Regions from separate parts of the Melissococcus plutonius ATCC 35311 genome, predicted to be linked through region 1. Evidence: a T-box and tRNA genes for the amino acid it is inferred to sense, from the RefSeq annotation. Region 1 holds a T-box; the other holds one or more tRNA genes.

Region 1 (15,319 bases):
GAAAAATTAAGACCCAACCCTTCACCATAATGTTTATCAGTTAAATGAGTATTCAACCAACCAAAATAATGCCTTAACTGACCAGAAACTAAGTCTTCTTTATATAATTTTTTAGCAAGTAATGTAATTGCATTGATACCCATTTCCGGTGCATTAGTTGGCGATCGCTTTCCAATTACGTTAATTAAATGTCCATTCACCGTTGTTTCCAGCAGATCCGGTACATGATCCATTGCTTGATCTCCTAAAATTTCGCCTAAGTGTGCTAATTCTGAAGCTGGCAATGTTGTTGTAATTTTATAATTTACAATACCTCTTTCACCATAAACTACTGGATATTTACAACCAGGTGTAAAACCAAATAAGGGAGGTTGCTCTTCACTCAAATACATTGGAATATCTGTACTCCCACTTTCTTCGTCTGTCCCAAAAATAATACGAATCGTTCGTTTTAACTTTATTCCTTGATCTTTCAAAAGTTTCATTCCGAATAAACAAGCCATGATAGGTCCCTTATTGTCTAAAATTCCCCGTCCATATAGTCGATCAGATGCCTTACTCAATGCAAAGGGTGGAAAGGACCAATCGCTTCCAGCTGGTACTACGTCTAAATGTCCCACCACACCTATATACTCACCTTCATTTCCCCATTGTGCATATCCCATAGCATATTTCACTATCTTTGTTTCAAATCCATAAGATTTAGCTAATTTCATAACTTCTTCTAATGCTTCTTTTGTTTTTACACCAAAGGGTGCATTCATTTTTGCTTCACTTTTAACACTAGGAATTTCGATAATTTTTGCTAGGTCATGATAAAATGTTTCTTTATTTTCCTCAATTATTTTTTTGATATCTATATTTTTCATAAATGTCCTCCTATATAATATGACCATTAAATAAATCATTAGCTCTATATACTGTTAATTTTAAAATATAACAAGGTTTGAATTTCTTTTTAGCATTATTTCGTTATTTGGCATGCTATAACCTAATTATATTACTCTCTTTCATCTATACTTAGGTAGTTAAAAAAATAGTTATACTAACTGTTTAACTCTATAAATTATCTAAATAAAATGAATAATTTTATAATGTGAAGTTCTCTTAAACTAGATTTTTATTTATATCTGATTGAAATATGAAAAATAGCTATACATTATTTATTAATACCTAGAAAAAGAAAATTTTATTATCTTTTTTAAACCGCTTACTTTTGAATTTAAATAAATAATAAAACATTTAAGTGTTTTCTATCTATAGAATCGATTATTTATCTCCCCGAAAATTGTTACACTGGCTAAAAAATTTAATCATTTTTTATACATGTATTTAGTAAATTTATATAGTAAAATTATCTATCCTTATACATTAACAAAGATATGGAAAAATTATTTTCCATATCTTTGTATCTTATTTCTTTATCTCTACTTAATGAATACAGCTGATTAAAAAATGATTAAATACCTGAATAAATAGGCCATTTATCACATAATATCATTTAAAAATCAATTTTTAAAAATCAGCATTCCCAGGTGTTCTTGGGAAAGAAATAACATCTCTGATATTTTCCATACCTGTTACGTACATAATTAGACGTTCAAACCCAATACCAAATCCTGAATGAACCGTTTCACCATATTCACGTAACTCTAGATACCATTCATAATCATCAACAGTTAAGCCAAATTCTGCCATGCGGGTAGCCAGTACATCTTTTCTCTCTTCACGTTGACTACCACCAATCAATTCCCCAATTCTTGGAACCAACAAATCCATAGCAGCAACTGTCTCTTTGTCTTCATTTTGACGCATATAAAATGCTTTAATTTTCTCTGGATAATCTGTAATAAAGACTGGACGATCAAAAATTTCTTCACAGATATAGCGTTCATGCTCAGTTTGTAAATCGATTCCCCAAGTAACAGGATAATCAAAAGTATGATTACTTTTTTGCAATAATTCAATCGCTTCAGAATAGGTAACTCGTGCAAAACTAGTTTTCGCTGTTTCTCTCAAACGTGTCAGTAATCCTTGGTCAATGTTTTGTGTTAAAAATTCTAATTCTTCTGGTGCTTTTTCTAATACATATTCAATGACATAATGAAGTAATGCTTCAGCAATATCCATACTATCTGTTAAATCAGCGAATGCCATTTCTGGTTCGATCATCCAAAATTCAGAAGCATGTCGAGCGGTATGAGAATTTTCTGCTCTAAAGGTTGGACCAAAAGTGTACGTATTTCCAAAAGCTAATGCGAATGCCTCTGCTGGCAATTGTCCACTGACTGTCAAATTCGTTTGTCTTCTGAAAAAGTCTTCACTATTATCTACTTCTCCCGTCTCAGTTTTTGGAAGATTATTTAAATCAAGCGTCGTAACTCGAAACATTTCTCCAGCTCCCTCACTATCGCTACTTGTAATTAAAGGAGTATGTACGTAGACAAAGTCTCTTTCTTGGAAAAAACGATGAATGGCATAAGAAACGAGTGAACGAATACGAAACACGGAATAATAAGTGCTGGTTCTTGGACGTAGATGTGCAATCGTTCGTAAATATTCATAAGAATGCTTTTTCTTTTGTAAAGGATATTCCGAATTGGAAGTCCCTTCCAAAATTACACGTTGCGCCTGAATTTCAAATGCTTGCTTGGCATCTGGCGTAGAAACCACTATTCCAACTATTTTAATGGTTGAACTGATCGGTAGTTTAACTACTTCATCATAATTTCCTATCACAGAACGATCCAATACAATCTGAACATTTTTCAAAAATGAACCATCATTTAATTCGATAAAACCAAACTTCTTTGATCCTCTGACTGTTCGAATCCAGCCATTGATTTCAACTTCTTGGTTATCAAAAAGATGAAGATTTTCATATAAGTCTTTTATTCTTACCGTATGCATATCTTAACCCTCCAGTTATAATTTAAAAAATAATATAAAAAAGCCTCTCATCCCTACTAAAAAGGACGAAAGGTTATCTTCCGTGGTACCACCTATCTTGCTTTAATGAAAAAGCCGACTTTATTGAGTACAATTATACTCACCAATTTTAACGTATTGGTTACGTCTATACCTACTTTGATCAAATTTTTACTGGCTTAATCGATCATTTCAGTTCGAGACTCCAAGGTGTTTTTCTTAAACATTTGTCTGCTAAGCTTTCACTGCCCTTAACTCGCTGATAGTTCAAACTGCTTAATACTTACCCTTTTCATTGTCTTTCAACTATCTATTATTTTAATTAAATTTACCATAAAAATAGTGACTTGACAATTATTTTTCAATGTTTACTAAAATAACAAGCAAAAAATAACGAGTTATCAATATAAAATAATTACTAAATCAACTCTATTATGATCATTTTAGATTTTTTAATAAATTAATTTTATTCATAAAATGAATAAACTCTAATCAACCAAGAATTGATCGTCAAATTTATTAAAAATAAAGAATCATCTTTCATTAATCAAGTAAAAGTGAATAATTCCAGATCTTCTTATCTTATCAAGTTTTCATTTATTATAAGACTTCATATCCCTGAATCACTGAATCATCTAATTGAATTCTATACTCTTTCAAAGAAAAATAGCTTAACTCCTTAGAAAGTGGATTGGGATTGGCATTTACATTTATATTTATATAAATCATGATATTTTGTAGTGTATCTCTTCAATAAGATTAAGCACTTCTGTCATGTAGCTACCCTTTATAATAAACTTGCTACGTCCCTTTCTTCATTTATTCATATCACTGCTATTTTCAGATTAATTCAATAGCAAATTTTTAGATACACTCTAGTATCAATAATTTAAAAATTTAAATGACAAACACAACGATTCTTTGATACAATTAAGATTATTAACAAAAAATAAACAAACAATTTACACAGGGAGGATAAATCAATGTTGTAATACATTTGTCGGTAGAGAGATAGGAATAGTTTAGGAATTTTATTTATGTAGTAAAACATATATTTTGAAAACAGTCATATTTGGTTAATTATTCCAGGGATAAAAATACTGAATGTGTGAAAGAGTATAAAGATTATTATTAAATAGAAAAAACCTATCAAACAGGTTTCTTCATATGAAAAGATAAATAAAAACTGAAATCGTTACAAACCCATTTAATAAATTAGTTATGTTATATAAAATTATTTATGAAAGGTGAAATGAGAATATCTTGAAAAAAAATAGAGAAATAACCTTATTTGTGCTGCTGGTAGTTATTGCTAGCGTTTTTTCCTTTTTATTTTTTAGAAATACACAACAAATCTTGATAACAGGGGATCTACCCTTTCATTTTTCTAGAATAAAAGGATTGTCCTCTGTATTTTCTGGTCCAATCAATTTTACTACATTTAACAGTTATGGTGGTGGCGTAAACTTTTTTTATCCCTACCTAACACTTTTTCCAGCCGTGATCTTTTACTGGATGACAAATAATTTGATTTTAAGTTATGTTCTATATGTTTGGATACTGAATGTTTGTACAATTTTAGTAACCTATTATTACGGTCAAAAGTTTTTTAAACGGGTAGATGCAGCATTCTTATTCAGTTGTCTGTATACCTTTTATGGTTATCGTCTAATCGATATCTATCAACGTTCAGCCATTGCAGAATCAATTGCTCTAACGATTATGCCAGTTGTCCTATATTACACGTATGCTCTTATTTTTGAAAAGAAGAACTGTGTAATTCCTTTAGCCATCAGTATGAGTTTGCTCTTTTATACCCACGTTATTTCCACGCTCATGAGTGTTATTGTTATTGGATTACTCTTTATTGGTTCTATATTTTCTAAGCGAAAAAATAAAGAAGAAATTTTCAACTTGATTCTAAGGCTGGCAAAAGCCGTTGGATGGACGATTCTCCTAACAATGTATTTTTGGTATCCAATGCTACAGCAAGTTCGACATCAAAAAATAAAGCGTCCTTTTCAGCCAATCCTGCAAGATAGGGCATTGAACTTCTCTGACAGTTTGATTGGTGCAATAAACAATGATCTGATAACATTTACCATGGGAATTATTGGAGTGGCTTCATTAATTCTTCCGCTTTTCTTTTTTAAAAAATTTGGTAAAAAAGAAAAAATCATTTATTTTTGTGCAGTAATCACTTGGTTTTTATCAACTAATCTTTTTCCATGGCAACTTTTACAAAAAACACCCATTCAATTGATTCAATTTCCTTGGAGAATCTTAGGTTTTCAAATACTTTTTGGGTCATTAATTTTAGTCATAGCATTTTTGAAATGGGAAACAACTAAGAAAAAACGGATAGGAAGCATTGTAGGCATTTTCATTCTCCTTTTTACAATGACCATGGCAACAAAAGTAAATTATTCGCACAGAATCCAATCATATCCAGGTCGCTTGATTATGACAAAAGAGGCTGTTACACATTATACTACTTCACGGATTGGAGGAACCCATGATTATGTCCCACTAGATGCGATGAATCATGCAGGGCATTTAGAAAAACATGAAGTGAAAGTTGGAAATAAATGGAAAAATGCCTCCCATAAAGCCTATGGTGCAAAAATAGTCTATACAGTAGAAGAATCGGAAGCACAAAAAATTACGTTACCTGTTTTCAATTATTGGGGAACAGTCACAAAAGTAAATGGTCAAAAAACTAGAATGGAAAATGATGACGGCTTAGTATCAATTAAAGGAAAGAAAGGAATAACAATTGTTGAGATTTCATCTACTTATCCAACAACAATGATCCTAGCTTTGTTGTTAAGTGTAGGAACCCTTTTATTTTTATTTATACGATATTTAGTAAGCAGAATAATGAATGCTAAAAATATAGAGACTGTTACAAATGTGTCAGAAGATAATTATCAAGTTAACACTATCTAAACAGCAGATTAATGAATCTATTTTTTATATAGTTTTAAATAAATTAATATTTAATTTATCTTTTTTCATAAATTAGAGAGTATTCAATTTCTGATTTTATCTGGCTTTAAGAAGTTTTATATATGATTTTTAATTTTATTAAAAAATAAGAAATAAATTGGTTCAACCCAACTATATAGAAAATTTACGCTTTCTATATAGTTGGGTTGAAATTTTAGTTTAAGCTAAAAATCTACTATCTATCATAGATTTCTGAAATCTATTTCAAATAAGTAGCAAAATGTAAAAATGAACTTCATTTCAATAAAACTACCATTTATTCTCTACAAATATTATTGGTGTGTATCTAGAAACTTGCTATTGAGTGAATCTAAAGATAGCAAGATATAAACAAATGCAAAAAAAGACGTAGCAAGTTTATCATAACGAGTAGCTACATGACAAAAGTGCTTAATCTGATCGAAGAAGCACTCCATATGATGTCGTTTCTTTATATAAATACTAATCCATTTTCCAAGGAGTTAAGCTATTTTCCTATGAAGGAATAGTGTAAAAATTCTGTTTTGAAGCAATCTATTCTCGAAGTTCTTTTACTCCATAAATTTTAATCATCCCGTTGGTTATTCATATCTGTTCTGTTTCATGATGATTGACTTTAACCATTTCTACCAAAGTACTCTACATAACTCAGTTGTTCTCAGACGTACTCTAATATTTGACTATTTTTACAATATCTATAACATTGCATTTTATTTTATTGAGAAGATATCATTATCTTTGTTGTTTATTATTGGTATTATTTTTACTTAATTTTTTGATAGGAGGAAAGGGAGTGAATTGCTGGATAAATTGCTCGATAATGTTCATAAATTGGTGTATAAATAGAAACATTTTTTGGATTAGGAAATATTGGCTCTGTATAATGTACAATCTGCTTGGCACATTCCTCAATACTTCGATACCAACCTAAACCAATTGCCGCTAACATAGCTGCTCCAAACCCAGGTCCCTGTTCTGTTTTCAGACATACGATCGGTGAATCAAAAATATCAGCTTGCATGTGTAACCAATTGGGATTCCTTGCTCCGCCGCCTGTAGAAATAATTTTTTTGAACGATTTATTCGCAATCGTCTGCATGAGCATTTGTGAATCTTTTAATGAAAAAGTAATTCCTTCCATTGCTGCCCGGGTAAAGTATTTTAATGTATGTGAAGCATCAATCCCAATAAAACTTCCTCGAATTGTACTATCTGCATAGGGTGTTCTTTCACCAGCAATATAAGGAGTAAAAAATAGACCATTTGCACCTGGCTCTACATCTGTTATTTGGCTCGTTAATTCTTCAAAGCTGGCTTCCTTAGCAAAAGTATTTTTAAACCAATCTAGACTCCTACCCGCTGATAGGGTAACTCCCATCGAATAGAAAGCATCATCAACAGCATGATTGAAGAGATGCAATGTGCCTTTGTATTCAACTTCTGCTTCTGCTTCGTAAGATAAGAAAACACCAGAAGTACCAATACTTACCATTGCCGTTTCTGAATTTAAAATCCCAGCACCAATAGCAGAACAAGCATTGTCAGCCCCACCTGTATAAATCATGATATCATGCGTTAAGCCAAAGGCTTCTTTTAGTTCCTTACGCATTTTTCCAGCCATATCGGTTGATTTTTTAATTTCCGGTAAATAGTCTTGAGGGACCTTAAATAAATCTAATAAAGGCAGTGACCATGCTTTACCTTTAAGGCCCATCAGTAAAGTTCCTGCTGCATCTGAATAATCAGTAGCAATATGACCGGTTAACCAAAATCTTAAATAATCTTTAGGTAACATGATATGTCGAACCTGTTCCCAAATCATTGGTTCATTTTCCTGCAACCAAAGTAGTTTTGGTAAAGTAAATCTCTCTAATGGTTTATTTTGGGTAATTTCTATTAAGCGATCACCAAGCAATTCTTGAATTTGTTTGCATTGTACAGTGGTTCTGACATCATTCCATAATATAGCATTTCTTAAGATTTCTTTGTTTTTATTCAAAACAACCAAACTATGCATCTGTCCAGAGAAGCTAATTCCCATCAAATCTTGCTTTAAATTAGGATATTTTTCTATTAACTGCCTTATAATTCGTTGACAAGCATTTATCCATTCTTCAGGATTTTGTTCACTAAATCCCGTTTTGGGCATGAGAATTGGATAAGAATAGGACAGTGTATCAATCACTACACCCATCTTATTCATTAATATTCCTTTTAAACTACTGGTACCTAAATCAAAACCTATTACGTACGCCATCTTTTTCACCTACACTAAATAGTCATTTAAAAGCGATCTCACATGTTCAATATGACTAGACGATAATTTTACTTGATCGTGTTGAAGTGCATAGGTTGTTAAACTTTCCAAATCTTCTTTATTGTCTAAAATGCGTTGTCCTATGCCTTCATGATAACTCTTGTAACGTTCCTGTTTTATATTTTCTAAAAATTTTGATTCCATTAATTTTGCTGCTGCTTTTAATCCTCTTGCATAAGTATCCATACCAGCAATGTGAGATAATAACAAATCTTCCATTTCAAATGAGGAACGACGCACCTTAGCATCAAAATTTAGACCACATGGTGCAATCCCACCATTTTCCAAAATCTGATACATCGCAAACGTTGCTTCATAAATATCTGTAGGAAATTCATCCGTATCCCAACCAAGTAAGGGGTCTCCCTGATTTGCATCAATAGAGCCTAACGCATGATACGTACGAGCAACCGTCAATTCATGATCAAATGTATGGCCAGCTAATGTGGCATGATTCGCTTCTAAATTTAATTTGAAGTCTTCTTCTAACTGGTATTTTTGAATAAATGCCATGGTTGTTGCTGCATCAAAATCATATTGGTGTTTTGAAGGTTCCATGGCTTTCGGTTCGATTAAAAATTGTGGTTTATGGTTGATTTTTTGACCATATTGAATCGCCATTTTAAACAGGCGAGCCATATTGTCTTGTTCAAATCCCATATCTGTATTCAACAAGGTTTCGTATCCTTCACGTCCTCCCCAAAAAACATAATTTTCACCATTTAATTTTTTATTGATATCTAATCCCTTTTTTACCTGAGCTGCCGCGATGGCAAATACTTCTGCATTGTTTGAAGAAGCAGCACCGTTGGTAAATCTTGGATGCGAAAATAAATTTGCCGTATTCCATAGTAATTTTTTACCTGTTTTTTCCATTTTTTCTTTGATTAAATCGGTTATCTCATCAATATTATTAAAAAACTCTTCTAACGAATCTCCTTGTGGTGCAATATCAACATCATGAAAACAAAAATAATCAACATCTAATTTTTCTAAAATTTCAAAAAAGGCTTCTACCCGATTTTTAGCTGTCTCCATTGGTGTTTCTCCAAACCAAGTACGAATATGGGAAGGATCGCCAAAAGGATCGGTACCATCTTGAGTCATTGTATGCCAATACGCTAAAGCAAATCGCAGATGTTCTTTCATCGATTTACCTAAAATAACTTCATCCGGATTATAATGTCTAAATGCAAAAGAGTTGTTTGTTGTAGTACCTTCAAATGTCACTTTTTTTACCTCAGGAAAATACATAGGATAACCTCCAAAATAACTTGATTTAAGTTAGTTAGTACAGTAAACTATCTTATAAATAAACTATAATTGATAAAAAGATAAAAGTCAAACGCTTTCATAATAAATTATTTATCAATAAATGATCAATTCTAAAGGAGTCTACCTATGGTGTATAGCAAATATACAATTCGTGAACAAAATGAAGCAACCATTTTAAATTATATTATTAAGAATAAAGAAATTTCCCGAGCAAAATTAGCAGAAATTTCCTCCCTAAATAAAGCTTCCGTTTCATCCATTGTCAAAAAATTAATCGATGAACAATTTATTTTAGAAACAAAGATTGGAGAATCTTCTGAATCAGGCGGTAGAAAACCTATTTTACTTACTTTTAATCAAACGACTGCATTGTTAATAGGAATTGATTTAGGAGATAATTATATAGATGCTCTTCTTTCTTACATTGATGGCACAGAAATTACTAGAATACAATTGAAAAATAGCACTATTCATGCAAAGAATGTGGAAACAATCATTCATACAATTATTACTGAGTGTGAAAAACAAGCTCCCCAAACACCACATGGCATTGTCGGTTTAACAATTGGTATTCATGGTCAGGTATTTAAAGAGATGATTCGATTTACACCTTATTATGATTTGGAAAATATTAACCTTGCTAAACGCTTAAACGATCGGTATGAATTTCCTGTCTATCTTGAGAACGAAGCAAATTTATCTGCACTTGGTGAATATACATTTTCTTCTGACTATGAATCTTTAGTCACCATTAGTCTCCATCGAGGGATTGGCGCGGGAATTGTAAAACAAGGAAAACTAACGATTGGCTACCAAGGAAATGCTGGTGAAATTGGGCATACCATCCTAATTCCTAATGGCAGACAATGTCCTTGTGGAAATAAGGGCTGTCTTGAACAATATTGTTCAATGAAAATAATTTGTGATGAAATAAAAGAAAAGAAAAAATGGCATGACTTTAATATGGACCGTCTCGTTCAAGCCTATCATGACAATGATGCCTTACTAGTCAGTCAAATAGAAAAATATGCTGAATTACTTGCCATTGGCATTAATAATATTATTGCCATCAATGCACCACAACTTGTTATTTTCAATAGTTCATTGACACAGGCTTTACCTGAAATGGTTGCATTGATTAAGAAACAATTAACAAATCGTTTTTCTAAAGATGTTGTTATTATGAATAGTGCAACCACTTGGAATCCAGCTATTTATGGTGCATTAGCTTACTCTGCCCAGCGATTTTTAAATATTAAACAATTAAAATTGATAGATTGGAAATAACAGATAACGATTAATAAAATAGAGAAAAACGATTTATACCTTCCTGTTATTTTATGAAAATAAATTACTTTAGATGGCGGACTAATAACAGTTTTTGATTATTTTCAGTAAATAGATTGTAAAGCTAGAAATATCTCTGAAAAAAATCTGCCAAAAATCAAAAATAGAGAATAATGGAATAGAAAATTAACAAATTTAATGTTGACTACTTCTTTGTAGGTACTTAACTTTTAACCAGACACCTATTTATGAAACATAAAGATCCTTTAATATCATCTTTATGTTTCATCTACTAATTTTGTTACTCTATTTCTACTAACGATCCATAACATCATGGAGATAATTTCTTCTTTTTTAATTTATTTTTCCAAGGTAATTGTATCGATCGAAAATTCTTCGTACTACTAATGACTAGATAGTTACTTATAATTCCTAATATAGTAAAGCCAATCCAACCGATCAATAGAAAAATTAGTGCACGCATTGATTGAGTGTACGGGTTAAAAAGATTAATGAATTTAGCCTTTTGAAAAATATCAATGTACCATACAAACAAGAATAAAATCTCAAAAGGTAATTCATTATGAAAAATACTATTACTTGCATATGCAAATGACACAACAAGTAAAGAACTTATACTAACGATACCAACTCCTGTTAGGTTATGTAGCATAAGTGATTTCACAATAGTCCCTGAAAAATAGAGAAGCCAAACTAGCCATTCAATCAGTAATAGACGCCAGCTGAAATACTTTGGATAAGCGAGTGTTGTTTTTAAGTAATCTTCTGCTTTTTTAAAACCCATTTTAGCCCAGATGGAAATAGGAATGATAGTCGCCAGTATTAATAATTGTTCATTAAATTTTGTACGAATAAGAACCCATTGCGCAATAAAGATAAGTGCAACCATAAAGATAGCGATTGGTCTCTCACGAATAACTAACAATGCTTGATAGTAAAAGAGACGTAGAGAGGATACATATTTAACCGATATTTCTATTTTTTTCTTAGGTTGTAATGAACAAGTTTGGTAAGCAGTTTGTAAATTGGTAGTTTCAATTGTATTTGCTATTTTTTTCTTTAATTTATGTTTATTTTTTATGGAAAAAATAGAGACTAATGGTGTTACCCATTGAACAAAATATAATAAACTGAACGTAAATAGAATCAAAATGACACGAGTCACGATAAATGCTGGTTCCCATTTAAAATGAAAAGTAAAAAAAGTATTCGTAGGTGGACTTATCCCAAAGATATTGAAGCCGGGAATACTCCCTCCATAAGTAGCAACAAATGATTCAAGTACCAATTTCAAACAATACTTAAAACCACCAATATCAAAAATTTCGACAAGAATATTGCTATTTTTACTATACTCTAGATTAATTAGCGAAGAAGAAACTAGAATCATTGCTACCATAAAAATAAAAAAATTACCTAAGGTCCCTTTCAACAATGGCATAACTTCAAAAATAATCTCAAGAGTACTCAATAGATAAACAAGTGGGAGAATGATGATTAGATAGGGAATAAGATAAGATGAAATAGTGATCATCGAAGATTCATTTCGCAATAATTGAATAATCATACCGAAAAATTCAATAATAAGCATTAACCCTGCTAGATAAAGAAAATTACCTAAGCGCTTCCCTTCAAAAAATGCCGATTTATTAACATTACTACTCGCCATTAACATACCATATCCATCTAGTTGTTCTCGTCTCATTGTTTTTCGAATTAAAAAAATACCAATAAATAATAAAACTGTTGAAAAATAAATGATGATCAACATTCCTATCCAATCTGAGTTATAAAAACCACGAGCAGACAAGATATCCTCACGTCGCAAAGAAATAGAGAAATTTAATGTTGAATTTCGATCTGGAAAACAAAAAAGGTAAACAGCATTAAGAAAACAAGAATAGCCAAGGTATTTTTTTGACGAATTTTTTGTAATAACTCTATTTTTGCAACATTCCATACGTTAAATAACCAGTTTTTCATAATGCTACCTGTTTTTCTCGATTAGCCTTTTTATAACGAATATGATATAGGTAAAGATCTTCTAATGTTGGGTAGATTAAGTTTGCTTCATCTTTTGGTTGCTTCTTAGAAATAACGCGCATTTCTATCTTGTTTTGTTTATGGAACGTATTGATGATAAAATATTCTTGTTGCTTATTTTGATATTCTTCTGGCGAAACCGTTAACTCCCAAACCTTTCCGTCTATCGTCTTTAATAAGGCATCTGTATTTCCTTGTACTTGTATTTCACCCTGGTCTAAGATAATAATATGATTTGCTACTGATTCTATGTCTGAAACAATATGGGTAGACAATAAAATGACTGTATTCTCAGCAAGTTCGGTCATAATATGTTTTAAATTCAGTCTTTCATCAGGATCAAGTCCAACTGTTGATTCATCCAGAATCAACAATTTTGGATGATTTAACAGAGATTGAGCAATTCCTAACCGTTGTTTCATCCCACCAGAATACGTGGAAATCCTTTTTCTCGCAACTTGGGTAAGATTAAGTAAATCTAAGAGCTGCAAACTGTTTTGTTTTGCCGTTCTATAACCAATTCCCTTTGCTGTACTCATAAAATCTAAGAATTCTTCACCAGTCAGATTATTGGGTAGTTGGAAATTTTGAGGTACATAACCTAAAGATGCTTTCAAGTTAAAAGAAGGCTCCGAATGATCAAGATAATGAATATGACCACTACTAACTTTTTCCAAACCAACCAAAATTTTGATTAATGTTGATTTTCCAGCACCATTAGGCCCAATCAGACCAGTAATACCATTTTTTAGATTTGTATTTATTCCTTTAAGTACAACAGATTCATTGGTATAAAATTTTATTAGGTTATCAATACTGATTTCCATGAAAATCTCCTTTTAAATAGATTTTATCATAAAAACGACAGGACAAACTGTTCATTTAAACAAATTGTTAAAAAAATCATAGGATTGATCTTTAAAGTAAACAATATAAATAATAACCCTTGCTAAGAAAATTTTAACAAGGGTTTTAACAACAAGTGCGTGAATTATTAGTATTTTTAGTTATTAAGTCGACTAAATAGCTATCATTATTTTATTTGTATCCACCTTTTACGACCACTCAATCGGTGTTGCTGTCTCTTTTAGTATAGCATTTAATTCTGAAAGATTTTTTCTACCAACATCTTGCATCCATTTTCTGGCTGCTGCTTCGCCTTGAAGGACAAAGGATTCTACACCATTTGCCCATGTTGCTCTACCACAGAGCACGCCATTAAATGTTGATCCAGCTGACTTGGCAAATTGCAATGTTTGTTGGAAAAGTTCAGCAGTAACGCCTGCACTTAAAAAAATAAATGGTAGGTCGGTTGCTTTTGATTGTTCTTTAAAATAAGTTGCTGCCTCTGCTTTAGAATAAACGATTTCTTCCTTACTTGTTGCAATTCCTTCAACATAATTCATATTTACAGGTATTTCAACTTTTAATACATCAATTGCATAACGAGGATTTGAGAATTCCTTCATTGTTGCAATAACTTTATTTGGTTTTTTTACAGCAAATTCTTTTGAATTAGCATCAGGATTACCTGCATCGTAGGAAATAAGTTCAAGGAAAAAAGGTAATTTTTCTGCTAAACATTCTGAACCGATTCGTTCCATAAATGCCTTTTTTTGTTCATTAATTTCATCTGGCTCATCGATATCGTAATATAATAAGAATTTACATGCTTGAGCGCCTGCTTCTTTTAATCGCTTAACAGACCAAACGGGTAAGATATCTGGCAAACGTCCAGGTGTCGCTGCATCATAACCGGTCTTTTCATAGGCTAGTAATAATCCAGCTTGCTTGTCTCGCACTTTAGCTGCAGGTAATCCATATTCCGGATCTAATAAAATGGCAGAAGTATCTGGTGTTAACTCGGAAGAAATAATTTCTTTAAATCGTTCAATTTGTTTGTCACTAGCTGCTTCTGACTGAAATTTACTGATCATTTTCTTTAATGCTCCTCGTTGATCAATCGCTATAGCACTAATAACTTGTTTCTCATTGACTAATTGTTGCATGATAGCTTTTTTTTCAGATATTAACCGCATAAAATCCATTCCTTCCTATTAAAATTTAATTATTTCGATTTGTTTTGATAAATCGTCAAAATGATCCATATTTACTCCGCCAGTTTCTGCTTCTTGTGCATTCAACATTCCTAGAGTATTTGCGATTTTTAAGACTTCTAAATCAGATTTATTTTCTGAAAGAGCGTAAGTTAACCCAGCCACAGTTACATCACCAGAGCCGACTGGATTTTTAACTTCAATTTTTGGTATTTTTACTTGATAAAAATTTTCCTGATGTTTAGCGAATGCTCCCTGACCTCCCATTGAAACAACAATCCACTCAATTCCTGAAAAAATCGGTTGGTCTAAAATGGATCGGAATTCATTTAGATCTTCTGGTAACTTTTTATTTAACAAACCTGAGAGCTCTTCAACATTTGGCTTAATGAGTAGAGGTTTT
Region 2 (15,319 bases), 190 kb from region 1:
CAATAAAACCAATTTTTTTCATAATATTCTCTCCTTATTAAGTAAAAAACAAAATTTTATAAATAATCGTAGTAAAAGGAACACTGTAAATCAATAGTATGATGAAATTTTTTGTTACTATTTCTCATTATTGACAATTTTAGTAAAAATCACCATTTTATATTTTTTCTCAAAAAAATGTAAAGTTAAAAAATACAATTTGCATACTAATGAATGAATTTGTTATTTTCTTAATGAAGTTAACTTAACTTTAATTTTTTCAATTGAAGGTGAATTCTTTTTCTCAATTAATAATTGTCTATGATAATCCAACATATCATAATAAAATTTCAACATTTGTTTTCCAAAATGAGCAGCTGAAATTTCATGTAATTTATCTTGCCATATATGTTTATCCATTTTGATATTAGAATTTATATAGTGAATCAATGTAGACGCAAAATCATCATCTGTTTCAAATGTAACACCTAAAGAGTTGTCATTGAACAACATATCTAAATAACTATTTCCTTCAACTACACATTGAGTTCCTGAAGCAATAGCTTCTAAATACGTCAATCCTTGAGATTCCGAAGTAGAAGCATTAACAAAGTAATCTGCCGTTCTATAGTAAATAGCAATTTCTTCATGTGGAATTTCTCCTGTAAATTTGATGTTTTCTGTTATTTGAAGCTCTGTTGCTAACTGTTTTAGATCATCCATATATGGTCCTTTTCCTACAACAATTAATTGAATTTGTGGAAAAGCTTCAATAATTTTTGGCATGCCTTTAAAAATAGCTTGGATATTTTTTTCATAGGAAATTCTACTAAGTGACAATAAAAAAATAGCATCTTTGGTTAAGTTTAATTGTTTTCTTAACTGTTCTGACATTTCTTTAGTAATATCTGTCCGAATAAATTCTTCAATATGAATACCAGTCGGAATGACCCGCATAGGCGTTGTCACACCATATTCCTTTAATTTTTCAATCACTCGTTGACTTGGGCAAACAACGCCTGTTGTATGGTTTGCAAATATACGAGAAAAATATTTTACATGAATCGGTCGTAAAACCTTTCCTTTTGCAATATAATGTAAGTAATCTTCATACATGGTATGATAAGTATGAATGACTGGAATTCTTAATTTTTTTCCAACCAATTTTCCAAGTAGTCCAGCACCAAACTCTGTATGTGTATGAATAATATCTAACTCTAATTCTTTTGAAATATTGTAAGCATACCACATACCTCTGACAACAATTCGGCGATCTTTAAAAGAAATAAATGGAACACTTGGCATTCGAATAACATCTTCTTCAAGTTCCTTGGCATTTGGATCGGTTGTAGTAAAAATATAAACTTTATGACCATTTTTTTTTAATTCATCTGTTAATGTCTTGATTGAGGTCGCAACCCCACTGACTTGGGGAAAATACGTATCTGTAAAAAAACCGATTTTCATGATATTTCCCTCCCCTTAATTTTTGGTACGCTGATAATACCTTAACAATTATTTAGCTTTTAGAAAGCACCTGCTCATAAACAGCTTTTAGCTCATTTCCAATACATTTTATATTTCTTAATTCAGCAACCTGATATCCCTTTTGTTTTGTATCTGGTATTTTTTTATTGACCAAAGCATCCATATAATAAGCAAATTCATCATTATTTTTTCCCATGTAACAATTTACATTTTTTTCCAGCCAACCTTGATAAACAGGGATATCACGAACCAATACTTGTTGGTGACTAGCTAGTGCTTCCAATACTACAATTCCTTCTGTTTCCTCATAGGAAGGAAAAAAGAAAAGATCGGCAGCTGAATAGGCTCCTTCGATGATATCACCCTTAATATATCCTGGAAATTCCACGTTTTTTGGATGGTTCTCTTTTACAATTTTGCGAATAGAGCTTGGAATAGAATATATTGGTGCATGTCCAAACCAAATAAAGCGATAGTGAGGAAATTGTCTCGCTAAATAAACAAAATCAACAATTCCCTTTCTCTCAAAATATAAACCAACACAAATTATTACTTTTTGTCCATCTAAAATATTAAAATAGCGTTTAAATTTACTTTCTTTTTCTTTTGATGATTTAAATTTTTGTAAATCAATTCCATTTGAAATAGCAGTGATAGGTACCTCTATTTTATAATCTTCTAATAATAGCTTAGAATATGGCGTAGGTGTGATCAAATGATCCGCCTTTGAATACAAGCCAATAAGATATCTTTTTACTAAAGGAGAAAGCTGGTTAGAACCAACAAAAGAATTTTTAAAATCTTCTTCTGTTGAATGTGCATGATAGATTACTTTTTTATTCATTTTTTTTGCTTTATGAATTATATTATGGCTTTTAATGCCATAAGTATTAATATGTAAAATATCATAATCTATGCATTTAGTATCCAAAGTATATTCAATTCCCACCTCAGTAAGTGCACGTTTTTGATGACTAAGTGCACGACCAATTCCAGATTTCGCTAAAATTCGCTCACCTTCAAAATATAATAATATTTTCAAAAATGCACCACCTTTCGACCATTATACTATAGTATAAATTTTCGACATGAAATAAAACCTAACAACTAAATTTATATACTATTATAACAAGAATAAACTCTTACTGCCACATTTCCCTACAAAGAGTAAAAAAATAATAAAAAATACACAACTAATTATTAAGGATTTTTTATATAAAAAAAGGTAAAAGTCATTAGACTTTTACCTTAAATAAGAACTCCGGCAGTAGGACTCGAACCTACGACATCATGATTAACAGTCATGCGCTACTACCAACTGAGCTATGCCGGAATGTTTGCGTGGCAACGTCCTACTCTCACAAAGGGAATCCCTTCACTACAATCGGCGCTAAAAAGCTTAACTTCTGTGTTCGACATGGGAACAGGTGCATCCTTCTCGCTATCGTCACCACACGGGTCTTTCTTCTTTGAATGAACATGTTGCTCACTCAAAACTGGATTTGAAGTCAATCACTACCGTCTACCTTTTTTGGTTAAGTCCTCGACCGATTAGTATCAGTCCGCTCCAACCATCACTGGCCTTCCACTCCTGACCTATCTACCTGATCATCTCTCAGGGGTCTTACTTTCTTAAAGAAATGGGAAATCTCATCTTGAGGTGGGCTTCACACTTAGATGCTTTCAGCGTTTATCCCTTCCCTACATAGCTACCCAGCTGTGCCCTTGGCAGAACAACTGGTACACCAGCGGTAAGTCCATCCCGGTCCTCTCGTACTAAGGACAGCTCCTCTCAAATTTCCTACGCCCGCGACGGATAGGGACCGAACTGTCTCACGACGTTCTGAACCCAGCTCGCGTGCCGCTTTAATGGGCGAACAGCCCAACCCTTGGGACCGACTACAGCCCCAGGATGCGACGAGCCGACATCGAGGTGCCAAACCTCCCCGTCGATGTGGACTCTTGGGGGAGATAAGCCTGTTATCCCCAGGGTAGCTTTTATCCGTTGAGCGATGGCCCTTCCATGCGGAACCACCGGATCACTAAGCCCGACTTTCGTCCCTGCTCGACTTGTCTGTCTCGCAGTCAAGCTCCCTTCTGCCTTTGCACTCTTCGAATGATTTCCAACCATTCTGAGGGAACCTTTGGGCGCCTCCGTTACCTTTTAGGAGGCGACCGCCCCAGTCAAACTGCCCATCTGACACTGTCTCCTAGCCTGTTTCAAGGCTACGGGTTAGAGTGTTCATAACACAAGGGTAGTATCCCACCAGCGCCTCCACCGAAACTAGCGTCCCGGTCTCTTCGGCTCCTACCTATCCTGTACATGTGGTACAAACACGCAATATCAAACTACAGTAAAGCTCCATGGGGTCTTTCCGTCCTGTCGCGGGTAACCTGCATCTTCACAGGTACTAAAATTTCACCGAGTCTCTCGTTGAGACAGTGCCCAAATCGTTACGCCTTTCGTGCGGGTCGGAACTTACCCGACAAGGAATTTCGCTACCTTAGGACCGTTATAGTTACGGCCGCCGTTTACTGGGGCTTCAATTCGGAGCTTCGCCGAAGCTAACCCTTCCTCTTAACCTTCCAGCACCGGGCAGGCGTCAGCCCCTATACGTCATCTTTCGATTTTGCAGAGACCTGTGTTTTTGATAAACAGTCGCTTGGGCCTATTCACTGCGGCTGACTAATATCAGCACCCCTTCTCCCGAAGTTACGGGGTCATTTTGCCGAGTTCCTTAACGAAAGTTCACTCGCTCACCTTAGGATGCTCTCCTCGACTACCTGTGTCGGTTTGCGGTACGGGCCGTTGGTCTCTCACTAGAAGCTTTTCTTGACAGTGTGACGTCAGGAACTTCGGTACTTATATTTCCCTCCCCATCACAACTCATCCTTACAGAGTAAAGCATTTTACTCTACTCAAGACTCATTGCTTGGACATACCATCCAATCGTATGCTTTCCTTAGCCTCCTGTGTCCCTCCATTGCTCAAACAATTCCAACGGGTACAGGAATATCAACCTGTTGTCCATCGCCTACGCCTGTCGGCCTCAGCTTAGGTCCCGACTAACCCTGGGCGGACGAGCCTTCCCCAGGAAACCTTAGTCTTTCGGTGGACAGGATTCTCACCTGTCTTTCGCTACTCATACCGGCATTCTCACTTCTAAGCGCTCCAGTAGTCCTCACGATCTACCTTCTTCGCCCTTAGAACGCTCTCCTACCATCACTTTCGTGATCCACAGCTTCGGTAGTATGTTTAGCCCCGGTACATTTTCGGCGCAGGGTCACTCGACTAGTGAGCTATTACGCACTCTTTAAATGATGGCTGCTTCTGAGCCAACATCCTAGTTGTCTGTGCACCCCCACCTCCTTTTCCACTTAACATACATTTTGGGACCTTAGCTGGTGGTCTGGGCTGTTTCCCTTTCGACTACGGATCTTATCACTCGCAGTCTGACTCCCGGCTATAAATCATGGCATTCGGAGTTTATCTGGATTCGGTAACCCGAGAAGGACCCCTCGTCCAAACAGTGCTCTACCTCCATGATTCTTCTGCCGAGGCTAGCCCTAAAGCTATTTCGGAGAGAACCAGCTATCTCCAAGTTCGTTTGGAATTTCTCCGCTACCCACACCTCATCCCCGCACTTTTCAACGTACGTGGGTTCGGTCCTCCAGTGCGTTTTACCGCACCTTCAACCTGGACATGGGTAGATCACATGGTTTCGGGTCTACGACTACTTACTCTTTCGCCCTATTCAGACTCGCTTTCGCTACGGCTCCGTTTCTTCCACTTAACCTCGCAAGCAATCGTAACTCGCCGGTTCATTCTACAAAAGGCACGCCATCACCCATTAACGGGCTTTGACTTGTTGTAGGCACACGGTTTCAGGATCTCTTTCACTCCCCTTCCGGGGTGCTTTTCACCTTTCCCTCACGGTACTGGTTCACTATCGGTCACTAGGGAGTATTTAGCCTTGGGAGATGGTCCTCCCGGATTCCGACGGAATTTCTCGTGTTCCGCCGTACTCAGGATCCTCCTTGGGGAGAAACGACTTTCACCTACGGGACTTTCACCCTCTTTGGTGGATGTTTCCACATCCTTCGATTAGTCGTTTCTGCTCCCGTTCTGGAGTCCTACAACCCCAACAAGCATGCTCGTTGGTTTGGGCTCTTCCCGTTTCGCTCGCCGCTACTCAGGGAATCGATTTTTCTTTCTCTTCCTGCAGGTACTTAGATGTTTCAGTTCTCTGCGTCTTCCTCGAATAGCTTATGTATTCCACTATTCGTAACATCCTATAACAGATGTTGGGTTCCCCCATTCGGAAATCTCCGGCTCATTGCTTACTTACAGCTCCCCGAAGCATATCGGTGTTTGTCCCGTCCTTCATCGGCTCCTAGTGCCAAGGCATCCACCGTGCGCCCTTGTTCACTTAACCTCTTTGACCTTTCGGTCTTGGGTGACCTCTTCTAGCGATAGAAGCGTCCTTCCCTTTTTCATTCAGCACATTCCTGTGCTCAACGCGGTGTCTCGGTTTTTGATTGTTTCTTCAATATCCAGTTTTCAATGAACAACCGATGATCTCTTTCAATCATCTATGGAGCCTAGCGGGATCGAACCGCTGACCTCCTGCGTGCAAAGCAGGCGCTCTCCCATCTGAGCTAAGGCCCCACATACCACATAGTAAACCTCTCAAAACTAAACAAAGCAAACTGACCTCTGTGTTTCCGTTATTCGTCCTTAGAAAGGAGGTGATCCAGCCGCACCTTCCGATACGGCTACCTTGTTACGACTTCACCCCAATCATCTGTCCCACCTTAGGCGGCTGGCTCCCTAAGGTTACCTCACCGACTTCGGGTGTTACAAACTCTCGTGGTGTGACGGGCGGTGTGTACAAGGCCCGGGAACGTATTCACCGCGGCGTGCTGATCCGCGATTACTAGCGATTCCGGCTTCATGTAGGCGAGTTGCAGCCTACAATCCGAACTGAGAGAAGCTTTATGAGATTTGCTTAACCTCGCGGTCTTGCGTCTCTCTGTACTTCCCATTGTAGCACGTGTGTAGCCCAGGTCATAAGGGGCATGCTGACTTGACGTCATCCCCACCTTCCTCCGGTTTGTCACCGGCAGTCTCGCTAGAGTGCCCAACTAAATGATGGCAATTAACAATAAGGGTTGCGCTCGTTGCGGGACTTAACCCAACATCTCACGACACGAGCTGACGACAGCCATGCACCACCTGTCTCTTTGCTCCCGAAGGAGAAACCTTATCTCTAAGGCGTTCAAAGGATGTCAAGACCTGGTAAGGTTCTTCGCGTTGCTTCGAATTAAACCACATGCTCCACCGCTTGTGCGGGCCCCCGTCAATTCCTTTGAGTTTCAACCTTGCGGTCGTACTCCCCAGGCGGAGTGCTTAATGCGTTTGCTGCAGCACTGAAGGGCGGAAACCCTCCAACACTTAGCACTCATCGTTTACGGCGTGGACTACCAGGGTATCTAATCCTGTTTGCTCCCCACGCTTTCGAGCCTCAGCGTCAGTTACAGACCAGAGAGCCGCCTTCGCCACTGGTGTTCCTCCATATATCTACGCATTTCACCGCTACACATGGAATTCCACTCTCCTCTTCTGCACTCAAGTCTTCCAGTTTCCAATGACCCTCCCCGGTTGAGCCGGGGGCTTTCACATCAGACTTAAAAAACCGCCTGCGCTCGCTTTACGCCCAATAAATCCGGACAACGCTTGCCACCTACGTATTACCGCGGCTGCTGGCACGTAGTTAGCCGTGGCTTTCTGGTTAGATACCGTCACGAGGAAAACAGTTACTCTTTCCCCTATTCTTCTCTAACAACAGAGTTTTACGATCCGAAAACCTTCTTCACTCACGCGGCGTTGCTCGGTCAGACTTTCGTCCATTGCCGAAGATTCCCTACTGCTGCCTCCCGTAGGAGTCTGGGCCGTGTCTCAGTCCCAGTGTGGCCGATCACCCTCTCAGGTCGGCTATGCATCGTTGCCTTGGTGAGCCTTTACCCCACCAACTAGCTAATGCACCGCGGGCCCATCCATCAGTGACACCCGAAAGCGCCTTTTAACTCCTCTTCATGCGAAAAAAAGTCTTATACGGTATTAGCACCTGTTTCCAAATGTTATCCCCTTCTGATGGGCAGGTTGCCCACGTGTTACTCACCCGTCCGCCACTCTTCTTTCCTCTTAAGCAAGCTTAATCAGAAGAAGCGTTCGACTTGCATGTATTAGGCACGCCGCCAGCGTTCGTCCTGAGCCAGGATCAAACTCTCGTATTATCCTTTGCCTTTCGGCTTTCTTGCTCATTTGTTTGCTAGCTTTCGCTTTGCTTGTTGTTTTGTCTCTTATTTCTCATAAGAGGCCCTTACACATTGGTTCGTTTGCTTTGTTCAGTTTTCAAAGGTCTACCATTACCTTACAGCAACTCTTATATCTTATCACGTTTTCGCTCGGTTGTCAACTCTTTTTTAAAAGTTTTTTCAACCTCGCTTACCGTCTTGTTTGACAGCAACTTCATCATCTTACCAGCTTTCTTGTTATTTGTCAACAACTTTTTTCGTTGTTTTTTTAACTTTTTTTGCTGGCTTTTCTTTGTGATGGGTATTCACATCACTTTGTCGTTTCAGCTGTTACTTTAGTCGTGCCTTGCGACAAGTAATAATATACCAACTTTTTTTGTCCAGGTCAACTACTTTTTTTATTAAAATATAAATTTCTTTTCGTTTTTAAATAAATTTCATTTATGGTCAAATTAAAACATAATAAGTCTATATCAATAATGATTAACAAACATAGATAGAGATTGATTTTACTTTTAAAGAATTTATTTTTATCTATCTATTTTTCCAGCTATTTCCAGATAAATAGGTTAATCTTTTACAAAATTGTTTATTTGTAATAATAAAAAGCAGAATAGGATATAAACTATGTGTTTTGGTAGAAAATGTTTGACCCATCATCGAAAAATTTTTATCTATTAAAATAAGGGAACTCCTTTAATATCATAAGAAGTCAATAAATTAATTAATTTGGATGGATTTTCCCAGTAGTAATTGTTTTTTAATTGGTTAATTGATTGGTTCTCATCTATCTCAAAAACAAATAATGGGATATTCTCTTCTTCTGTATGTGCATTGGTTAATTCAACTAAGTTAATGGATGAAATGTCCAGTTGAATTTTTTCTTTAAATAATTGCAGTATACTTGCTAAGCCAGTCATATTGTCCGCTACATTTGTTGTAGCAAACGAAGTCTTTTGATCCATCTTATGAATAAGAAATCTTTTAGACCCATCATTTAAATTCAACATAACTGTACCCGAAACCTTCTTATCAGACAAAGCATCCACCTCAATTAAATTTTATTTTAATTAACAAAAGCATTGTAACATACTTTCTAAAAAGGTACAGAATTATTTTCTTATTAATCGATCAATCATTTCATCAATCCAAAATGGTAACTGCTTTTCCAAAGAAGAAAAACCAATTTTTTTATTTTTATCTGTATAGTATTTTTTATGATGATAGTTGACAATTTTAATTTGCTCTTCCAATGTTCTAAGTGAGAGGCTAATTTTTTTTGAATATTCATCAATATCAATTATCTGAACAATGACTTTTTGACCAATCCCCAATAAACTATCAATGTTTTGTGTGTATCCAGTTTGAATCTCGGAAACATGAATAAGACCTTGTGTTTTTGAATCCAATGAAACAAAAGCACCATACGGTTGTACTCCTGTAATCATGCCATTTAAAATCATGCCAATTTTATAATTCATTTTTTCTCCTTCGTTTTTCTTATTAAACATTACTTATTAATTCTCTCTATTGAAATAATAGCATTTTTTTTCGAATTCTGTATAGAATTATCTAATAATTTAGAATTTAATATTATACTTTCTTAAATTTACGTTTTATACTTAATGCGTAAGATATTATATGTAGGAGGATAAATAAATGATTGACTTCAATCAACCAATTAAACGAATAAATACAAATAGCGTCAAGTGGGATACATTAAAAGAAACCTATGGTCACTCTGATCTTTTACCATTATGGATTGCCGACATGGATTTTAAGGCAGCTCCTTTTATATTAACAGCATTTGAGCAATTAATTCATCATGGTATATTTTGATATACACAGGCGCCTGAATCCTTATATAAAGAAGTTATTTCCTGGCAGAGTCGCCATCATCAACTTTCACTTACTAAAGATGAAATCCTATTTAAAGTAGTGTAGTTCCAAGCATTACACTGGCTATTCAGGCATTTACAAAGAAAAATGATGCTATAATGATCCATGATCCTGTTTATCCTCCTTTTGCACAAGTAGTCCTAGATAATCAAAGAAAATTAATTCAATCACCCTTATTAATCAAAGACAATCAATTTAAAATGGATTTAACTTTGATGGAAAAACAAATGCGTGAACATCTTATTCAGTTATTTATCTTATGTAATCCACATAATCCAGGTGGAAGAGTTTGGTCTAAAGAAGAGTTACAAGATTTTGGTGAATTATGCGAAAAATACCATATTATTGTAGTAAGCGATGAAATTCATCAAGATTTAGTTTTTTCACCTTATCAATTTACAACCTTTACTAATGCCCAATCTACTTTTAAGGAATTTTCTATCACATTGACAGCCGCAACAAAAACATTCAATTTGGCGGGCATTAAAAATTCTATGGTCTTTATTCAAAATCCCAAACTTAAAAAAATCTTTCAAATACAACAAGAAAAAAATAAACAAGAAGAAATCAATACATTCGGCTATATCGGCACTGAAGCTGCCTATAAATATGGAGACGAATGGTTAACTGAATTATTAGCTTATTTAAAAGAAAATATAAAGTTAGTAGAAACCTTTTTTGCTAACAAATTTCCTCAGGTAAAAGTAATGGTTCCTGAAGGAACCTATCTTGTTTGGTTAGACTTCTCTAGCTTAAACTTAACAGATGAACAACTACAAGAATGCTTAATCCAAAAAGGTAAGGTAGTACTAAATCCAGGTATTTCATTTGGCCCAACAGGCACACAACATATGAGATTAAATACTGCTTGTTCAAAAGAAGTACTTATAGAGGGATTAGAACGGATTAAACATGCATTTCAATAAATAAAAAAACAAATAAGAGTAAAGATGAAAAGATCTTTTCATCTTTACTCTTATTTGTTTATAAAAATAATTCATATCGATTTAATCAATTAATTTTTTGTTTAAACTTATTTGACAATACTTCACATTATAGTTATTTTTGATAGTTATTTTGAGCGACCTAAATTTAAAAAATTTCAATCGTATCAATAATCACATCATCAAGTGGACGATCTTGTGGGTCTCTTTTCACATCAGCTATCTTATCCACAATTCCTTGGCCTTCCACAACCTGACCAAAAACAGTATGGCGGAAATCAAGCCAAGGTGTACCACCATTTTTATAAGCAGTAACAACTTCCTCAGGATAACCAGCACTTTCTAATTGTTCAATCATATTTTCAGGAACTGATTGATTATTAACAATAAAAAATTGACTTCCATTTGTATTTGGTCCAGCATTTGCCATAGATAAGGCACCGCGAAAATTGAACAATTCATTTGAAAATTCATCTTCAAATTTCCCACCATAGATACTTTCACCGCCCATACCTGTTCCTGTAGGATCTCCACCTTGAATCATAAAATTAGGAATAACCCGATGGAAAATAACTGCGTCATAATATCCTTTTTTTGCTAATTCTACAAAATTTTCTACTGTTCTAGGTGCTTGTTCTGGAAAAAGTTGAATAGTAATCATTCCTTGATTTGTTTTAATTGCTGCCTTTGGTCCTTCAATATTTTCTATATTTAATTGTGGAAACATAAGCTTATTCCTCCTAAATTTTATTCACAAGTTTATCATAACTAAAAACAGACAAAATTACTATAAGTAAAAGCGATAAATTAGCATTCAATGACTACACTTTTATCCTAAATAAATATCATAAACAAAGATTTGCTTTTTTACTAAAGTCATGCTACGGTTTTTGAAAAAGATATACTTTTAATAAATTAGATAGTAATGGAGGGACTTTACTATGGAAATTCCTGAAGATATCTATGAAATTACAATTATTGGTGGTGGTCCAACTGGTTTATTCGCGGCTTTTTATGCTGGTCTCAGACAAGCACGAACAAAAATCATTGATAGTTTGCCACAACTAGGCGGTCAATTGACTACACTTTATCCTGAAAAGGAGATTTACGATATTCCTGGTTTTACAAACATTAAGGCAGCTAAACTAATAGAAAATTTAACGAACCAAATAGATTCTTATAACCAGACAATTTGTTTAAATGAAGAAGTAACCCATTTAGTAAAAGAAAAAAATTACTTTCACATTGAAACTACAAAAAATAGCCATTATTCAAAAGCTGTCATTATTTCTACAGGAAATGGTGCTTTTCAACCATGCCGATTATCCATTGCTAATGCCGAAAAGTTTGAAAATACTGCCATTTACTATTCTATCGATCAATTAAATCAATTTAAACATAAGAGGATTGCAGTAGCAGGTGGGGGAGATACTGCTATGGACTGGGCTTTAATGCTTGAATCTATTGCATCAGAAGTTTCAATTATTCATCGACGTACCAAGTTTCGAGGACACGAATATAGTGTTGAACAATTAAAGAATTCAAATATAACTATTTATACCCCTTATACTATTGAACAGTTATTAGTAAACGAGCAAAATTTCCAAGGAATTCGTCTAAAAAAAGTAAAATCTACTCAACCATCTACTATTGATTTAACCCTTGATGCTTTAATCGTTAGTTATGGTTTTGTTTCTTCTCAAGACTACCTAAACAATTGGGGATTAGACACCCAGCAAAATACAATTAAGGTATCATCAAATATGCAGACATCAATTGAAGGAATTTATGCTATTGGTGATATTTGTTACTACGATGGAAAAGTTAAATTAATTACTACAGGCTTTGGTGAAGCTCCTACTGCAGTCAATAATGCTCTTCACTTTATTCGCCCTGATGAGAAGATACAACCTAGGCATAGTACTAGTTTAAAAAATAATAGATAAACAATATCACAAGCTAGGCAGATGTTAAATCTAACCTTTTCTTTTTCATAAACTAGGTTTCTATTTGTGTTTATACAACAAAATCCAAAAACTAGCTATTTAACATTAAAAAAATTTAACCAAGATATTTTTTATAATTGGTTAAATTTTTTTATTTAATAAACTGCATTTAGAAAATATCGTTTGTTTCTGTATATTATTTGATAATCATAGAAGCGATGAACAAAAGAAAATAGGTCGTTAATACAAACATATTTATGAATAGGAAATTCATTTTTATCTTCTATTTCCTTGACTAATAAATTTTCTCATTCACTAATTTTTATTTTCATACCAAACGTTAATGCATTTATTCAATTTATCCACCAATAAAACTTAATGAAAATAGTAAAGTATCATACAAGAAATGAACCAAATAGGAAACCCACAAATTTTTTGTTCGAATATAGGCTAGACTATCTACAATCCGACCTAAACCAATGACAAGAATACACTGCCAAATATTCCAATTATAAGTTGGCAGATGTAACAACCCAAATAAAATAGAAGATAGAATTAAAGCATAGATTATGGATTGTTTTCGAGATAATTTTCTTTTTTGTGTAAACCACTGTAATAAAAATAGAAAAGGCAGAATAGCTAAAAATTCTTCTCCAAATAACTGAACAACATCCTGTATACGCGAGAACCAAAAAAATTCAACGGCTCGTTTTCCTGTATCGGTAATTGAATCTGGATTATTATTCATTGTTGTCAATAAGGTGGCTAATCCAGAAAGAGCAGCACTAGTAATCAATGATAAAATGGTAAATAATAAAATATTAACAATATCTTTGAGATATAGAGGTCGAAATAAGGTATGCCAGTAATTACCAATAAAAATTTTTAATCCTAATAATGAAAAAATAGGTAAGCAAAATGTTGCTATAATTGTAATAAAAATAGGTGGAATAAACGGAATATACAAAAAAGACAGCAATAGAAATCCAACGAAGGCAAATCCTATAATGGCTAACCATCTTTTCTCACTAACATGAATTGGTTTATTATTATAGAAAGGAAAATCATCATTCTTTTCTTCTATCCATAAATATTGATCAGTTGGCAGTTTCTTCTCCAATTTTATTTCACTCCCTCTTTACGTTGATTATCTTTATTCTACCATGTAAAAAAAATTTTAAATAATAGTATTGTCTGTTAGCAATAATATAAATAATATTGCTGGCATTTAGTATAATGATACAAAATTCAAAACTGGAAGACCTATATTAAACAATAACGTTAAAAACTAAAAAACTATCTGAATGAATAAACTTTTCAGATAGTGAATAAAGCTATTTTATTTAATGGCTATCTAAATAACCTTCAATGTAACATCGACATTATTTCGTATTGCTTTTGAATAGGGACACACTTGGTGAGCCATTTTCGCTAGACGTTCTGTTTCTTGTTGATCTACTCCTTTAATTTCTACATCCAATCTAGCAGCAAGTTGATAACCGGTATTTGGGTCATTATCCAAGGTAATATGTGCATCTACCGTGCTTTCTCCCTGAACTTTTTCCTGTTTCATTACAGAAATCAAGGCAGAATTAAAACAAGTACTATAAGCTGCTGCAAATAATTGTTCTGGATTGGTTGCATTGTCCTTTTTAGTACCTGGTGAAGTGACTTTATACGAAAAATCATTGTTGGGTGAATGAACTTCTCCAGCTCTGCCCCCTACATTAATTATTTCTGTTTCATATACTTTTTTCATTTTTCTCCTCCTATTGTTAGCTAGTCACCTTTTACTACTATATTGACTATTTTTCTGTCTAATCATTCAACTAAATTTATTGTATACTTAACCAATTATTTGAACAAATAATATGTTTGAAACAATATAGACAGTAAATAATGATGATGAAAATTGATATACTTTCTCTTTTTATGAATATACTTAAAAATTTATATTATTTTACAAAATGATCGATACCTAATTCATAAATTTTAATATCTATTAATAATATAAAAAATTGTTGAATATGAGATTTAATTAAAAAAACATCTTGACTTATAAAACATGATATAAGAAAATCCTAGTATTGCATTTATATTTAGAAAGAATGCTAGAAAATTTCAGAAAGCAAAAAAATGATGAGAAATAACTAATAAATTGGTTGGTTATAAATAAAATCCAAGGGAGGAAATCAAAATTAATTCAAAAAAATTCATTCAATATTTAAGTTGGTGTGCAACAGTGTTATCTATTGCTATGTATGTCTCTTATATTCCCCAGATTTTTGATAATTTAAATGGTTCTAAAGGTAATCCTATTCAACCGCTTGTAGCAGCTATAAATAGTTCATTATGGGTGACCTATGGGATTTGGAAAAGTCCTAGAGACCTACCTGTGTCTGTTGCTAATCTTCCAGGAATCGTTTTCGGTCTGGTTGCATTTTTAACGGCTTTATAATTAAAATACATAGAAAAGTGTATGCTTTTCCTTTATTTAAAATATTTAATGATAAATAGTTTAAACTACATAAACTTTCTGGCATAAAAGCATGGTGAAGCATTAGAATATATGCTAGTCATTTTGAAATTTTAAATCCAAATTAAAAGCGATTAGGAACTAGACATTGTTGGTCTTTCCTAATCGCTTTTTTGAATAATTGTTATTAATTTGTATTTACATTTCAATTTTTCCTTTATTGTTATAATCATACATGTATTTAATATCTATTAGACGTGAAAGAACCA

The links. The T-box of region 1 lies ahead of asnS (asparagine--tRNA ligase). A T-box ahead of a tRNA ligase gene usually reads a tRNA of that ligase, here a tRNA-Asn.
Region 2: it has a tRNA-Asn gene. The T-box ahead of asnS (asparagine--tRNA ligase) is inferred to sense a tRNA for this amino acid. The anticodon was not compared.

Annotation. Positions count from the first base shown of each region.
Region 1 covers NC_015516.1:391,976-407,294, reverse strand. Annotated here, with positions in the region: partial or broken gene MPTP_RS01730 (Sapep family Mn(2+)-dependent dipeptidase) at 1-869, opposite strand, end outside; gene asnS (asparagine--tRNA ligase) at 1,516-2,910, opposite strand; T-box leader at 2,969-3,233, opposite strand; gene MPTP_RS10175 (hypothetical protein) at 3,529-3,657, opposite strand; gene MPTP_RS01720 (glycosyltransferase family protein) at 4,192-5,877, shown strand; gene xylB (xylulokinase) at 6,680-8,173, opposite strand; gene xylA (xylose isomerase) at 8,183-9,487, opposite strand; gene MPTP_RS01705 (ROK family transcriptional regulator) at 9,635-10,795, shown strand; gene MPTP_RS01700 (hypothetical protein) at 11,127-12,644, opposite strand; gene MPTP_RS09645 (hypothetical protein) at 12,659-12,799, opposite strand; gene MPTP_RS01695 (ABC transporter ATP-binding protein) at 12,796-13,686, opposite strand; gene lacD (tagatose-bisphosphate aldolase) at 13,915-14,898, opposite strand; gene lacC (tagatose-6-phosphate kinase) at 14,917-15,319, opposite strand, start outside.
Region 2 covers NC_015516.1:582,559-597,877, reverse strand. Annotated here, with positions in the region: gene MPTP_RS02500 (NAD(P)-dependent oxidoreductase) at 1-22, opposite strand, end outside; gene MPTP_RS02495 (glycosyltransferase family 4 protein) at 223-1,446, opposite strand; gene MPTP_RS02490 (LTA glycolipid anchor biosynthesis glycosyltransferase, IagA/BgsA family) at 1,499-2,509, opposite strand; tRNA gene MPTP_RS02485 (tRNA-Asn) at 2,727-2,800, opposite strand; rRNA gene rrf (5S ribosomal RNA) at 2,807-2,922, opposite strand; rRNA gene MPTP_RS02475 (23S ribosomal RNA) at 2,999-5,903, opposite strand; tRNA gene MPTP_RS02470 (tRNA-Ala) at 6,064-6,136, opposite strand; rRNA gene MPTP_RS02465 (16S ribosomal RNA) at 6,210-7,764, opposite strand; gene MPTP_RS02460 (hypothetical protein) at 8,463-8,825, opposite strand; gene MPTP_RS02455 (CvfD/Ygs/GSP13 family RNA-binding post-transcriptional regulator) at 8,898-9,266, opposite strand; partial or broken gene MPTP_RS02450 (MalY/PatB family protein) at 9,445-10,610, shown strand; gene MPTP_RS02445 (peptidylprolyl isomerase) at 10,777-11,355, opposite strand; gene MPTP_RS02440 (NAD(P)/FAD-dependent oxidoreductase) at 11,570-12,574, shown strand; gene MPTP_RS02435 (CPBP family intramembrane glutamic endopeptidase) at 12,933-13,694, opposite strand; gene MPTP_RS02430 (organic hydroperoxide resistance protein) at 13,929-14,333, opposite strand; gene MPTP_RS02425 (SemiSWEET family transporter) at 14,772-15,032, shown strand.